Regions from separate parts of the Shewanella sp. SM95 genome, predicted to be linked through region 2. Evidence: predicted binding sites of a transcription regulator. Region 2 holds the regulator's gene; the other holds the start of a gene.
The links. Region 2 encodes sigma-54, which starts transcription at its own class of promoters, with help from an activator protein. Its sites were predicted from a motif close to GTTGGCACGNNNNTNGNNT; they were not measured.
Positions count from the first base shown of each region.

Region 1: L5M29_RS09720 (superinfection exclusion B family protein) is a predicted target of sigma-54. The motif match lies at 5,552-5,570, and genes of this name have one in related genera.

Region 1 covers NZ_JAKKSE010000006.1:162,783-170,172, forward strand. The annotation lists gene modA (molybdate ABC transporter substrate-binding protein) at 1-570, shown strand, start outside; gene modB (molybdate ABC transporter permease subunit) at 587-1,324, shown strand; gene modC (molybdenum ABC transporter ATP-binding protein ModC) at 1,318-2,403, shown strand; tRNA gene L5M29_RS09705 (tRNA-Leu) at 2,491-2,577, opposite strand; gene L5M29_RS09710 (bacteriohemerythrin) at 2,724-4,313, opposite strand; gene L5M29_RS09715 (DUF3149 domain-containing protein) at 4,625-4,756, shown strand; gene L5M29_RS09720 (superinfection exclusion B family protein) at 4,899-5,510, opposite strand; gene L5M29_RS09725 (ATP-binding protein) at 5,679-7,304, shown strand.
Region 2 covers NZ_JAKKSE010000018.1:66,738-74,127, reverse strand. The annotation lists gene L5M29_RS17730 (molybdate ABC transporter substrate-binding protein) at 1-788, shown strand, start outside; gene mgtE (magnesium transporter) at 868-2,232, opposite strand; gene L5M29_RS17720 (HPr family phosphocarrier protein) at 2,483-2,758, opposite strand; gene rapZ (RNase adapter RapZ) at 2,745-3,599, opposite strand; gene ptsN (PTS IIA-like nitrogen regulatory protein PtsN) at 3,596-4,039, opposite strand; gene hpf (ribosome hibernation promoting factor) at 4,042-4,329, opposite strand; gene L5M29_RS17700 (RNA polymerase factor sigma-54) at 4,358-5,836, opposite strand; gene lptB (LPS export ABC transporter ATP-binding protein) at 5,944-6,675, opposite strand; gene lptA (lipopolysaccharide transport periplasmic protein LptA) at 6,672-7,226, opposite strand; gene lptC (LPS export ABC transporter periplasmic protein LptC) at 7,213-7,390, opposite strand, start outside.

The DNA.
Region 1 (7,390 bases), on a different contig from region 2:
CAAGTCGCCAATGGTGCGCCAGCCGATCTGTTTGTCTCGGCGAATCAAAAGTGGATGGATTATCTGGTCGATGCTAAAGCGGTCGATGTTAACAGCCGAAAAACCTTGTTAAAAAATACCTTAGTCTTGATTGCCGAGAAAAATAGTCCCATTACAGAAGTCGTGCTCAATGGCGATTGGGATATTAAAGCCGCATTAAAAGGCAGTCGTATGGCTGTTGGCGATCCAGATCATGTGCCTGCTGGACAATATGCCAAGCAAGCCCTCGAAAACCTCAAGCTATGGCAAGCCGCTGAGCCCTTACTCGCCCGTGCTAACAATGTCCGTGCCGCCCTCGCTTTGGTTGAACAGGGTGAAGCGCCGCTTGGCATAGTGTATTCAACCGATGCGAAAGTCGCTCAAAAGATCAAAATCGTTGGCACCTTCCCAGAAACGAGTTACAGCCCAATTGAATACCCTGTCGCCTTAGTCAAACAAGAATCGACCGCAAGCGCCAAAGCGTTCAATGAGTATCTGCAGGGCCCAAGCGCAAAAAATGTGTTTGAGAAATATGGCTTTGGAGTGAATTAGGGTGCTGAGTGGTTCTTTGTTAAGCGGCTCATTTTTAAGCGGCTCTCTGCTAAGTGGCTCTCTTTTGAGCGACTATGAAATTGCCGCACTGCTGCTCAGCTTAAAGGTGTCATCCGTTGCCGTTATCGCCAGTTTACCCTTGGGTATTTTGTGCGCTTGGTTACTGGCAAGGGTCGAGTTTCCTGGCAAGGCTATATTTGACAGTGTGCTCCATCTACCACTGGTGTTACCGCCCGTGGTAGTGGGTTACCTCTTGCTGATCAGCATGGGCCGCCAAGGTTTTATCGGCCAGTGGTTATTTAATTGGTTTGGTATCAGTTTTAGCTTTAGTTGGCGCGGTGCGGCCCTCGCGGCGGCGATAGTGTCATTCCCGCTGATGGTCAGATCCATACGCCAATCCTTTGAAACCGTTGATATTCGACTCGAGCAGGCCGCACGCACTTTAGGTAGCAGTCGATGGCGAGTATTTCTCACCATCACACTGCCACTCACCTCTCCAGGGATAGTGTCAGGCATGATTATCGCCTTTGCCCGCAGCCTAGGGGAATTTGGCTCGACTATTACCTTCGTTTCTAATATCCCAGGTGAAACCCGTACGATTCCGCTCGCCATGTACTCTTTTATTGAAACTCCGGGAGCCGAATATCAGGCCATGCGTCTGTGCATTATATCGATCGTTATCGCACTCGCGTCTTTACTTGCCTCCCAATGGCTGAGTAAAAAAGCCCTGCAGAGGACGGCAAGCGTATGTTAACAATCAATATTGAAAAACGACTCGGACAACTGCAACTGAAAGTCGATACCCAATTGCCATTGCAAGGCGTGACAGCCGTTTTTGGCCGTTCGGGTGCGGGTAAGACCTCACTAGTGAACCTACTCGGTGGGCTTTCAACCCCAGATAGCGGTGAAATCCGCCTCGGCGACAAACTGCTTTATCAACAAGGCAAAGTGAACCTTCCCCCAGAGAAGCGCCAAATTGGCTATGTATTTCAAGAAGCACGACTGTTCCCGCACTATAGCGTGAAGGGCAATCTCAACTATGGTATGCGTACAGCTAACCCAGTCTTGTTCGATAGAATTGTGCAACTACTAGGGATTGAAAAACTCCTCAGTCGTTATCCCAGCACGCTATCTGGCGGTGAAAAACAACGGGTTGCCATTGGCCGTGCCCTGCTGACATCACCTGACATGCTGCTGATGGATGAGCCGCTGGCATCACTCGATTTACCCCGTAAACGCGAGTTACTGCCCTACCTGCAAACCTTATCGCAGGAACTAAAACTGCCGATAGTGTATGTGAGCCACAGCTTAGATGAGATCTTACAACTGGCGGATTATATGCTGGTGCTGCATCAGGGAAAATTGATCGCCCAAGGGGCCTTAAGTGAAGTGTGGAATAGCGAGCAAATGCGCCCTTGGGTGCCATTGCAGGAACTCAGCTCACTCCTCAGTGCAAAGGTCGCCGACAGACATCCCGACTACCCCATGACTCGACTCGTGATGGATGATGGAAACTATTTGTGGGTAAGTGGCTACCTGGCTGAAACGGCAAAGAAACTCAAAGTGCGTATTCAGGCAAATCATGTCTCGGTTTGCACTGAGCTCCCCAAAGGCTCAAGTATACGTAACCTGCTAAAGGGAGAAATTAAAGAGTTATACCTCAGTGATAACGGCGAGCAAATCCAATTAAAAATCGCCCTAGGCCGTGATGAACTTTGGGCCAACATCACCCCTTGGGCCTGCGACGAACTGCAACTCACTCATGGCAAAGCGATTTATGCACAAATCAAAGGAGTGACTATGACGCAAATGGATATCGCTGAATCCCACTAGCTCAACCTAGAGCACCGTTCGAAAACCAAATTTCAGGCACAAAAAAACCGACTCTAGGTCGGTTTTAGTTCCTTCATCAGAAGGATTTGGTACCAGTGGCCAGACTCGAACTGGCACGCTTTTAAGGGCGGGGGATTTTGAATCCCCTGTGTCTACCGATTTCACCACACTGGCATATCAAATATGCACTTAGAAGCAATCAAAACAACTGGCTGTCTCTAAGTGCTGGGAATTATACCTTTGCTTATGACAATGGCAAGTCTTTTGCCGCGACTTTAATACAAATTGCATTTAACCGCTCAAAAATCATGCTCTTGGGGTTATTCTGCGCCATGGGATAATAAAAAAGCGGTATATTCTTTATCACTTTTTTGAATATGGTTTACCAACCAAGCTTTCAAGAAAGCCATTAATTCGTCGGCAACATCTTCACCTCTAACAACCCGCTTTTGAAAATCAAGTACTTGCCCAACTAACTTGCCGTGTTTTTCCTTGTGGCTGTCAGTTTGAGGGTAACCAAAACGCGCAAAGAGTTCCTCTTCATAGGCAAAGTGATTGGCGGTGTAATCTACTAACCCTTGCACGATACGTTTGATGGCTTCGAGTCCATATTCTTCATTTAATGTGCGGTGTAATTCATTGATCAATGAGACTAAGCGCTGATGTTGACGATTGATCTCTGGCATCCCTATGTCTAACTCAGGCCCCCATTTCACAAAGAGTTTATTTTGTGCCTGACTCGAGTTAAAGAATGCCGCATTCACATGGAATCGATGCAGCAAGGAGCCGATTTCCTGCGACATGTTATACACTTTCAAACTCGATAAGTTAGTGTTGTTGGTGTGGGAGGCATTACTCAGGGCTAGCTCAGCCATCACACTGATATTTTTATTAATTTCCTCTGCTACTGTATGTTGTTGTCCCGATGCAGTGGCAATTTGGTGGGACATATCGGTAATGGTCTCCACCTGAGCGACAATCTGCCCGAGTGCACTGTGAGCTTGATCAACCATATCAGCCGTTTCGTCGGCAATCGCCACGTTTTTCAACATGACTTCAACACCATGTTGTGCGCCTTTTTGTAATGCGGCGATTTGCTGCTGGATCTCAACCGTGGCTTCGGATGTTCGTTTAGCGAGATTACGCACTTCATCGGCGACTACAGCAAAACCGCGACCATGTTCACCCGCTCTCGCACTTTCAATGGCAGCATTTAAAGCGAGTAAATTGGTCTGTTCGGCCACCTGCGAAATGGTTTCAATAATGCTACTGATATTGTTGCTGTCGGCGGCCAAGTGCTCGATCACGGTTCGAGTATCATGGATCTGTTGCGACATAGCGCCAATTTTAGTGACTATGCCATTCATGATTTGATCGCCGCGCTTAGCAGAACTTTGGGCAATATCAGCTGCCTGCGCAGCACTCACCGCATTTTGCGATACAGCTTGTACGCTTGAAACCATCTGCGTCATTGCACTGGCTGCCAGTTCAGTTTGATGCTCTTGCTCTAACACGCCTTGCTTTGCCTGTTCACTGATAACCTTGATATCCGAGGCGACTTTTTTCATCCCTTCACAGGTATCAGATAAAGACAAAATCGTACGGCTGACATCCTCACCCATGCGATTAATGTTATGTACTACCTTGATGAACACACCCGCATCTTTCTCTTCCAATTGATAACTTAAATCTCCCTCGCCTAAGTGGTGTGCTGCACGCTCAAGTTGTCTCAAATTACGAATTAATTTATTGATGTTGAATATTAAAATGGCGGCGAGCGCGCTTAAACACAAAATGGCAACAAAGTGCCCTGTGATCACCAAACAATAGAGGGGATAAATCAGCAACAATAGTGGCGCAAAGATAGAATTATATCCCATTGAATCCTTGTGACTTTTTTTATAATCCATTTTTTACTCCTTTAAAAAACTGATATCGCGCCTTCATATAAAAACAAGAACGAATAAATGGAATAGCGCGTTAACTAAATATCGATCGAGTTGAATAGGTTAATCCTAGACGCTAACGGAAGAAGAAACAAAGCTAAATTATTTGAACTCGTCGCTGTTAAGCATACTCTTAAATTTGACCAAGATCACAGAGTTAACTAAGGGTTATGACTTTGTATTCCTATGTCAATTTTTTATTGATCGAGATCAGTATTTTAGCTATCGAATACCGCTAATTTAGCGAGGACTTCACAGGAAAGAGGATTTCAGTCATGGCATTTTGGTTAGATCTGATGTTTGGTAACCCCATAGGCTTACTTTCAATGATCGTTATCTTTAGCACAATAGGAATAGTGTCTTATATCACTTGGATGTTCATTGTGAAGTCGGCACCGAAACCATAGTTTTTGCTCCAGTTGTTCTTCATGTTTCTTGTATAAATGCAAAATCTAGGGGGTCCTATCACCCCCATTTTTTTGTTGTCTCGCATATTAAAAATGCTAACTAAACCATAGCTAGCACTCATCCGAGTGAGATAGAACACGCCTATGCTGCGTGTTTTCTGTTTTGTACTAATCCATTCAAAAATTGCGGGCGCGCCTTAATCAACGACTGCATTTCTTCTTGGCTCGGCTCACCTGCTGGCAAACGCAGCACATCACGGTTGAGGTACATACGCGCTTTCATGGCAATCTTATAGTCGGCGGTCGGTCCCTGAATCGCATAATGGCGCTCGTTACCGAGCTTTTCTAAGATGCAGGCATTCACTAAACTTTTTACAGCGGGTTCATTTTGCGGCAGAGTCAAAATCGTGGCGCCTTGAAGAAAGAATTCCCTCACTAAAGCTCGCTCGGCGGGATCAAGTAGATTCACTTTAGCTTCAATCGTCTCAATAACGCGCTTATCACTTAAATGACGGATAGACTCATCTAAGCCTAAGTTAATTAATTGACTCAAAAAGTAAGCGATAGAAACGATTAGACCTAATCCAACAAACTGTGCATGTTCTGGCACAAATTTATCGAGCGCCAGCACTGCCAGTACATTAGGGGGAATAAGAAGTAAGACAGAACAACTCACCATAAGCCACAGCATGACTCTAAACATCATTTTCTTCGGGCTAAAAAACTTAACTGAATCCAGCTTGAGTTTAAACATAGTGCTATCCCAGTGACAAAAAATTGAACTTATCGGCTAATAAGCAAATTTAATGCCACAAATGAAGACATATTTCGTTGATTTTATCTGCGAGAAAATGCACTTTCTGGATCTGTAGGTCTATGCTTATAAGCATCTCAAGCCGCTATTGCATAAAGAAAATTTAAGATGCTGACATTCTTTAGCCAACTTATCAAAAGCCCCATAGGCAGGCACCTTACCCTGTCTATTGTACTTTTTAGTTCTGTTATCACCTTAATCACCACTGCGTATCAGTTGATCAGTGATTATCGCAATGATGTAGTGCGTATCGATAGAGTATTTTCCAACATGGAAAAGGTGAACTTAGATGTACTCGCCGCCAGTATTTGGGTTATTGACGAGCGGCTCATTAACACTCAGCTCAATGGGCTAATTCAGCTGCCCGATATTAACTATATTTCGATTAAAGATGACAGCGGCCAAGCATGGAATGCAGGCGAGCAGAAACAAGAACACTCCTTAGATAAAACCTTTCCTTTAGTCTATAAATCACCGACTGAAAACATCAATGTCGGCACACTCGAAATACAAGTCGATGTCGATGCTATCTATCAACGCTTGTATGATAAGGCCATTATCATTCTGCTTTCTAATGGCATTAAAACCTTCTTAGTGGCTGGGTTTATTCTATTTTTAGTGTGGTTCAACATTACTAAACACTTAGATAAACTCAGCCAATACTGCAAAAATATCGACATAGACCATGAATACGAGCCACTACAATTTGACCGTCATGAAAAAATTGATGAATTCAAACAAGTCGCCGATTCCATCAATAGCATGCAAGTACAACTTAGAAGCTCATTTAGCGCCTTAAAGAATTCTAAGACGGAACTGCAAATAGCCTTAGAAGATAGAGAGCGGCTACTCAAGCTCGAACGTAGCTATAAAGAAGAGCTCGCAAGGCAAGTAAAAGAAAGAACACTAGAGTTAGAACAATCCCTTAGCGCACTAAAACGAGCACAACAGGTTTTAGTTGAGCAAGAAAAAATGGCGGCCTTGGGTGGACTCGTGTCAGGGGTTGCCCATGAGATAAACACCCCAATTGGCATTTGTTTGACGGCGGCGAGTGCGCAGCTCAGCCATATTGAAGAACTGATCGACCTGATCCACAGCGATCAAGCCACATTAGATGAGATAAATGAAATACTTAATGAGTACCAAGAAAGCTGTGAACTCATTGTCCGTAATATCACTAAAGCCAGTAGTTTAATTCAAAAATTTAAAACGATCGCCATCGATCGCAGTCATGAAGAACACCAATGCTGTAATCTAAACCAGCAGCTACATGAAATCCTAGAGTCGACATTAATTATGCATCCCAATGTTAACGCCTCAACGGAGATCAACGTGGAGCCTACACTCAATATCAAAACCAATATCAGTTTGTTAAATCAAATTGTTAGTAATATTCTCTCGAACGCCTTTACCCATGCATTCCAAGGACATGAAGACAATCTTATCCACATTAGTGCGACTTTGGATGAAGAATCAATTCAAATCAGCATTCAAAATAATGGCTTAGCCATTCCAGCCGATGTTGCTGAGCACATGTTCGAACCCTTCTTTACTACAAATCGTAATAAAGGTGGTACTGGCTTAGGATTATCAGCGGCCTTTAATGCCGCAACACTGTTAAAAGGCACGATGAGTTATCGCGCAGACTCAAAACTAGGCGGCCCACAATTTGATATTAAATTTCCATACACTCAATGTGAATCAGTCAATAATCAACAAGATTTTTATATCTAGCTATAACCTAATGAAATTACATAATATTGAAGGGGTATCACCGCCCTTGAAAGCGGTGATATCTTGACTGAATCTAGGTTAAGAGT
Region 2 (7,390 bases):
TGGTGACGGCTGTACAAGGAGTGCCGATGAAAGCCGAAGTGACCACAGGAGCCGCGCCGATAGAACTGCGCGCCGCAGGCAGTCTAAAGGCTGCGATGAGTGATATTATTACTGCTTATCAAGCACAGTCGCAAATGAGTGTTGTAGCGCAATATGCGCCCTCAGGTTTATTGTTAAAACGCATTCAAGAGGGCGAGAAAGTCGATATCTTTGCCTCGGCGAATATGAAACATCCACAGGCATTAGTGGATTCGGGTCAGGGCGAAGCGGTGCAAATGTTTGCCCGTAATCAACTCTGCGCTGTTGCTCAAGACACAGTTCAGGTGACGAGTTCGACGTTACTCGATACCTTGTTAGATCCTAAGATTAAAGTCGGCACCTCAACCCCGAAAGCCGACCCCGCGGGTGATTATGCCTGGGCCGTTTTTGCTAAGGCCGAAGCGGTAAAACCCAATGCGAAAGCTGCGTTAGAGACCAAGGCATTACAACTGGCGGGCGGCCCTGAGAGCGTTAAACCGCCTAAAGATCGCAACCCCTATGGCTGGGTGATGGAAAACAAGCAAGCGGATATCTTTTTAACCTATTGCACTAATGCTGTGCTGGCTAAAAAAGAAGTGCCGAGTTTACAAATCATCGACTTACCGCAGGAGCTCGCCGTGGGTGCCGACTATGGTTTACTGGTTTTACAAGGCGCTAATACTGCCGCTAAGCCGTTAGCTGAGTTTATTCTATCGACAAAAGGCCAAGCGATTTTGAGCAGTTATGGTTTCCAACCTCCGGCAAAATAGCCTTCTTTAGTTTTCCTGCGGGATAAAAAACGGCACCTTTGAGGTGCCGTTTTTGTTATTAGCTCAAACTGTTAAAGCGTTAGTTCATCAAGTAGAGCGTCGCTAACCCGAGGAAGGCGAACAGGCCAACCACGTCAGTGACTGTGGTGAGCACCATACCGCCAGCGAGGGCAGGATCGATTTTAAGTCTTTTTAAAATCAATGGAATACTCGCACCTGCAAGCCCTGCTACTGTCATGTTGATCAGCATGGCGCTACCAATTAATCCCGCCAGTGCCATATCATCCTTCCATAGCCACACGGCGACAAAGACTAAAATAGACCACATCAAGCCATTGAGAAAACCAATAGATAGCTCTTTACCGATAAGCCAGCGGGCGTTGCTTTGGCCGATATGGCCTAAAGCAATACCACGGATCACGAGCGCTAAGGTCTGATTACCGGCAACACCGCCCATGCTAGGGACAATCGTCATTAGGATGGCGATAGTGGCAAATTGCTCAATAGTGCCTTCAAACATATTGCTGACCGACGATGCGAGCAGGGCGGCGAATAAGTTTATGGTGAGCCAGAGCGAGCGACGTAGGGTACTTTTTAGTACAGGACCAAAGGTATCTTCATCTCCGTCCATCCCCGCCATACCCATCATGGAATGTTCAGCATCTTCGCGGATAACATCGACTACGTCATCGATTGTGATACGCCCGAGCAGCTTACCATCACAGTCGACGACAGGTGCCGATACCCAGTCATTGCGTTCGAATTTTTGCGCGACTTCGCTGTCGGACATGCTCACCGGAATACTTTGAATATTGGGATCCATGATATTGCGAATTGTGGTGCTTGGCGCGCAAGTCAGCAGATCTGCCAGCCTAACACCGCCAAGGACTTTGTCCTGTTTGTCGACCACATATAAGGTATCTGTGGTATCGGGTAGGTTGCCCCTTTGCCGAAGATAGCGCAGCACCACATCGATATTCACATCGGGTCTTAAGGTGACTGTATCTGTGTTCATCAAGCTGCCGGCGGTCTCATCTGGATAAGATAGGGCTTGTTCTACCCTCAGGCGATTTTGTTCCGTCATCGACTGCAGCACTTGTTTGTAAACTGCGTCGGGTAGACTTCGCAGAATATAGGCGAGATCGTCGGTGTCCATGCTTGCTGTCGCTTTCGCGACTCGCTCAGGGCTCATGCTGCGGATAAGTGGGTCTTTGAGTTCTTCACTCAACTCATCGAGTATGTCGCCTATTTGTTCCTGATCGATGAGCTGCCACAGTACTTGTCTGGCACTTGGCGGTGATGATTCTAAGATCAGCGCGATATCTGAGGCGGCCATTTTTTGCAGCATATTGCGCACATGCACGAACATGCCGCTGCTAAGCGCTTGGTTTAACTGGTCAAGACTATGTCCGGTGTGATCGTTTTCTGCATTATCTACGGGCATTTGTCCTCCATTGTGCGGCAAATTGGTTTGAGATCTTAGTGTTGGGCTAGGATTTAGCGGTGACTAAGCGTCAGTCGATGACACAGATTAAGGCGGCTAAGGTAAGGTTAAGGCCAGCGCAATGACCGCTAGTGTAATCGCCTGTGGCTTGTATCGTCGAGCGACAAATGTTTTGCCATGTGTGAATGGCAAGTTTTTTAAACTAGACATGAAGTGAAACTAACGATGAAGTGCTTAGTGTGAAGTGAAACTAACAGGCTTCGTCAAACTTAGCGTCGATTAAGGCACAAATAGCATCGAGAGCCGGCTCTGCATCTGGGCCTTCGGCGATCAGCTTGATGGTTTTACCCATGCCAGTTTCAAGCATCAGTAAGCCAAGTACACTGGCGGCCGATGCTTGTTTATCGCCTTGGATTAAGGTGATGGTCGCATCAAACTCGGAAGCCAGTACCACCAACTTAGTGGCGGCACGGGCATGTAAACCGAGCTTATTACAGATGGTTATCTGACGTTCAAGTTTTGGCATTATTGAGCTCTCGATGACGGGCATAAACTTTATGTTTACCGTTACTAAAGCGTTTTGCCAATTGCTCTGCGACGTAAACCGATCTGTGCTGTCCACCTGTGCAGCCAATGGCCACAGTTAAATAACTGCGATTGTTACGCTCGAGGTGCGGCAGCCAAGTCTCCAGTAAATTTTCGATTTGCCAGATGAACTTATTAACCAGTGGTTGACGATTTAAGAACTCAGCTACGGGTTCATCTAAGCCAGTCAATGGCCGCAGCGCCAACTCCCAGTGGGGATTGGGCAGAAAGCGCACATCGAACATAAAGTCGGCTTCGGTGGGCATTCCGTGCTTAAAGCCAAAGGACTCGAAGTTGATCACGAGTTCTTTATCGACACTACCAAGGAGAATTTGTCTGACTTGGTCGCTTAAATCATAGATATTCAGATTCGACGTATCTATGTAGTGATCGACCAGTTTTGACATAGGCTCGAGCAGTTTTCCCTCCAGCTTTATCGCTTCTTGCAAAGAGACTCGGCTCTTCGACAAAGGATGCAAACGGCGGGTTTCGCTGTAACGCTTGAGCAGAATTTTATCGCTGGAGTTAAGGAAGAAGCTCGTTAACTCAGTATCTGGAGGTAGGCTAGCGAGTTGTTTCACTAAGACCTTATCCTGCTCAGGCATGTTACGCACGTCGACACTGATGGCGACGAGATCGTTACTGCCTTTGAGTTGCTCAAGCAAACTGCCAATCAATGGCAAGGGAAGGTTATCGACACAATAATAGCCGAGATCTTCGAGTACCCTAAGGGCGACAGATTTGCCTGAGCCTGAGCGGCCCGACACTATGACCAGTTTCATCCAGTGATTACCTGATAGAGTTCCGTTTCATCATGCGTCTTGCGTAATTGCTTTAATATTTGCTTGTCGCTCAGCTTTTCGGCCATGCAAGACAAGGTACTTAAGTGCTGCTGACATTGGTCTGCAGGCACCAGTAGTGCAAATAAAATATCAACAGGTTGCTTATCGATAGCATCAAATGCTATCGGCTCTTCACACTTAATTAGTATGGCAATGGGCTGATCTATATCGGCTAGTCGACCATGTGGAATGGCGATGCCGTTACCTATACCTGTGCTCCCCATCTTTTCGCGCGCCACTAGGCTTTCGAATATCTCTTGAGATGAGAGGGTCGGGTACTGGGCAGCGACTAAGTCGCTGATGAGTTCCAGTACCTTTTTCTTGCTGCCCGGAGTGGCGCAGGTAGTGCACTCCGGCCGCAGTATGGTACAAAGTTCCATTATTAGTGTTTTGTTAACTTCTCTTTGTGTTTAATAACCTGACGGTCAAGCTTGTCAATCAGGGCGTCTATAGCGGCATACATGTCAGCATGCTCTGAAGTAGCAAAAACTTCACCACCTATGAGGTTTATTCTCGCTTCGGCAATCTGTTGCATTTTCTCAACATTGAGCACAACGTGCACATTATTGATCTGTTCGAAATGGCGTTCAAGTTTTGAAAACTTTTCTTCTACATATGCACGTAACGATTCGGTAATTTCGATATGGTGCCCACTTAGGTTTATTTGCATAGAAACGTCCTCCGATATCCACTGTAGGTTATAAACTTTTACGCTGATTAGAAGGTGGAATAAGCATAGCCTCTCGGTACTTCGCAATGGTTCTGCGGGCTACGTTGATCCCTTGTTCTGCCAGAAGTTGTGCCATCTTACTATCGCTTAATGGTTTTTTCTGGTTTTCCGCTGCAACCAGTTTCTTGATAAAGGCTCTGATTGCTGTGGATGAGCACTCACCACCATCGTCAGTACCGACGTGGCTAGAGAAGAAGTATTTTAGTTCAAAAAGTCCCTTAGGGGTATGCATGTATTTTTGAGTTGTGACCCGTGAGATGGTGGACTCATGCATTTCTACCGCTTCGGCAATATCGTTAAGCACCATAGGCTTCATGGCTTCTTCACCGTACTCAAAGAAACCTTGCTGATATTGCACTATGCAATTAGCAACTTTAAGCAAAGTATCGTTACGGCTTTCTAGGCTCTTAATAAACCATTTAGCCTCTTGCAGATGGCCGCGAATAAATTGGCTATCGGCTTGGTTTTTGGTACTGCGTGCCATAGAAGCATAATGTTGATTTACATTGATTTTGGGCATGCAGTCAGGATTAAGCTCAACGACCCAGCGGCCATTTTTCTTCGACACAGACACATCTGGGATAACGTATTCGTCATTATTGGGCGTGATCAACAAACCTGGGCGAGGATTGAGGGTTTGGATAAGTGCTATACCATCCCTTAATTCATCTTCTTTTAATTTAGTCTTACGCATCAATAATCTAAAATCACGGGCGGCGATCAGATCTAAATGATCTTTGATCAGCATGCGGGCGTTTTCTAGGTTGGGAGTATCAGCGGCGAAATGCGACAGTTGGATCAGCAGGCATTCACTTAAATCGCGTGCGGCAACGCCTATGGGATCAAAATGCTGAATGCGCTTGAGTACGGCTTCGACTTCGTCAAGCTCAACTTCAGGATTGCCCATGGCTTCGAGAATTTCTTCAGTGCTTTGGGTGAGATAGCCCTGATCGTCGATGGCATCAATAATGGCGGTGGCAATGGCTAAATCGGTTTCAGAAAACGGCGTGAGGTTTTTTTGCCATTCTAAGTGTTCGTACAAACCTTCACTGGTCTCGCCTTGGAAGGGCATATCGTCTTCACGACTGCCGCCGGGGCCTGAGTTTGGGGAGGCGGTAAACACTTCATCCCATGTGGTGTCCATGGGGAGCTCATCGGGCATGGATTCTTTGGTTAGCGACTCTGCCGTGTCTATGGTGGAGCTGTCTTTTTCTGGTGGCAGAGTGCTAGATTCACTGAAATCCGTATCGGATAGCGTTTGGTTTACAGGGGGTTTAGTGGCGTCGAATTGATCCTCTTCCAGCTCGAGAAGGGGATTAGAATCTAATGCTTGCTGGATCTCTTGCTGCAGTTCTAATGACGACAGTTGCAACAGACGTATGGCCTGTTGTAATTGTGGCGTCATGGTTAACTGTTGACCCAGTTTGAGCTGGAGTGACGCTTTCATGTTACCGCTGATCCCTACGTTATTATTGTTGGAGGAGGTCGCTTATTATCATTTTGAGTGAAGCCTAATGGCGGTATAAATTGTCTCCATAGGCTTCGCTCGATTAACTATAGCCTGAATTGTTCACCTAAGTACACAGCCCTAACTTGCTGATTGTCTAAGATCTCTGCTGGAGTTCCTTCGGCAATCAGGTTTCCGTGACTCACAATATAAGCATGTTCACATACATCTAATGTCTCGCGGACATTATGGTCTGTGATCAGTACGCCAAGGCCGCGACTTTTGAGTTGTTCGATAATCTTCTTGATGTCGATAACCGAAATAGGATCGACGCCGGCAAACGGTTCATCGAGCAAAATGAACTTAGGATTAGCGGCTAAAGCCCGCGCAATTTCGACGCGACGACGTTCGCCACCCGACAATGACATGCCTTGGCTGTCACGGATGTGGGTGATATGAAACTCTTCGAGCAGATGTTCTAGTTCTTCTTCTCGTTCTTCGTTTTTAAGTTCTTTACGAGTTTGCAGTACGGCCATGATGTTGTCATGAACAGTTAGCTTACGAAAGATACTGGCTTCCTGCGGTAAGTAACCTATGCCTTTGCGGGCACGCAGATGCATAGGATCTGCGGTTAAATCATCATCGTCGATAAAGATATGCCCCTTATCGCTCTTCACTAGCCCGACAACCATGTAAAAGGTCGTGGTTTTACCGGCACCGTTTGGACCGAGTAGGCCAACGACTTGACCGGTTTTTACCGTCAGACTGACGTCTTTAACCACTTGGCGACTCTTGTAACTTTTTGCCAGATTTTGTGCTCTTAAGGTGATTTGGGTCATTTAGAGTCCTGCTTTTTTACAGGTTTATCCGCCGGAGCGTCTGATTTAGCATCATCTTGATAGTTTTCAGGCTGAATAATAGTGATCACGCGATCGTCACCACTGCCAGTACTCTCGGCCATCAATTTCTGTTGAATCATGTTATAGCGGATTAAATTGCCTGTAACTTGGCTACCTGCTTGATCTAATGACGCCATACCTTTCAGTGTTAAGGTGCGGCTTGCCATATCGTAACGAATTTCTTTCGCGCTTGCCGATGCTGGGCGACCATCGTCTAATATTTGGCTATACGTAGCAGGGTTGCCTGTGGCGACCAAAGTTTTGCTATTTTCACCTTCAGCGGAAAATGCACGCAGTTCATTTGCTTGGATTTTTATTGAGCCTTGGGTAACTTCAACTGGACCAAAGAAGATGATCTGGTTGTTTTTGATATCCGCAGTTTGGCTCACAGCTTTAATTTTGACTTCTTGCTTTAAGTCGCCCACTTTCGCGAAAGCACTCATGCTCATAATTAGCATTAGGCTGGCAAGTAATACGTTATTTTGCTTCATATGTTCCTACTACCTGACTGGTCAATTGCACTTCTTGCGCGTTGAGGTCGGCATAAAGGCCTTGGCCTTGAATATTAAAATCTTTCCCTGTGACGTAAATGGTACGGTCAGAGGTCATTATCATAGTGTTGAGATCGAGTTCCAGATAACTGGTGGACAAGGTC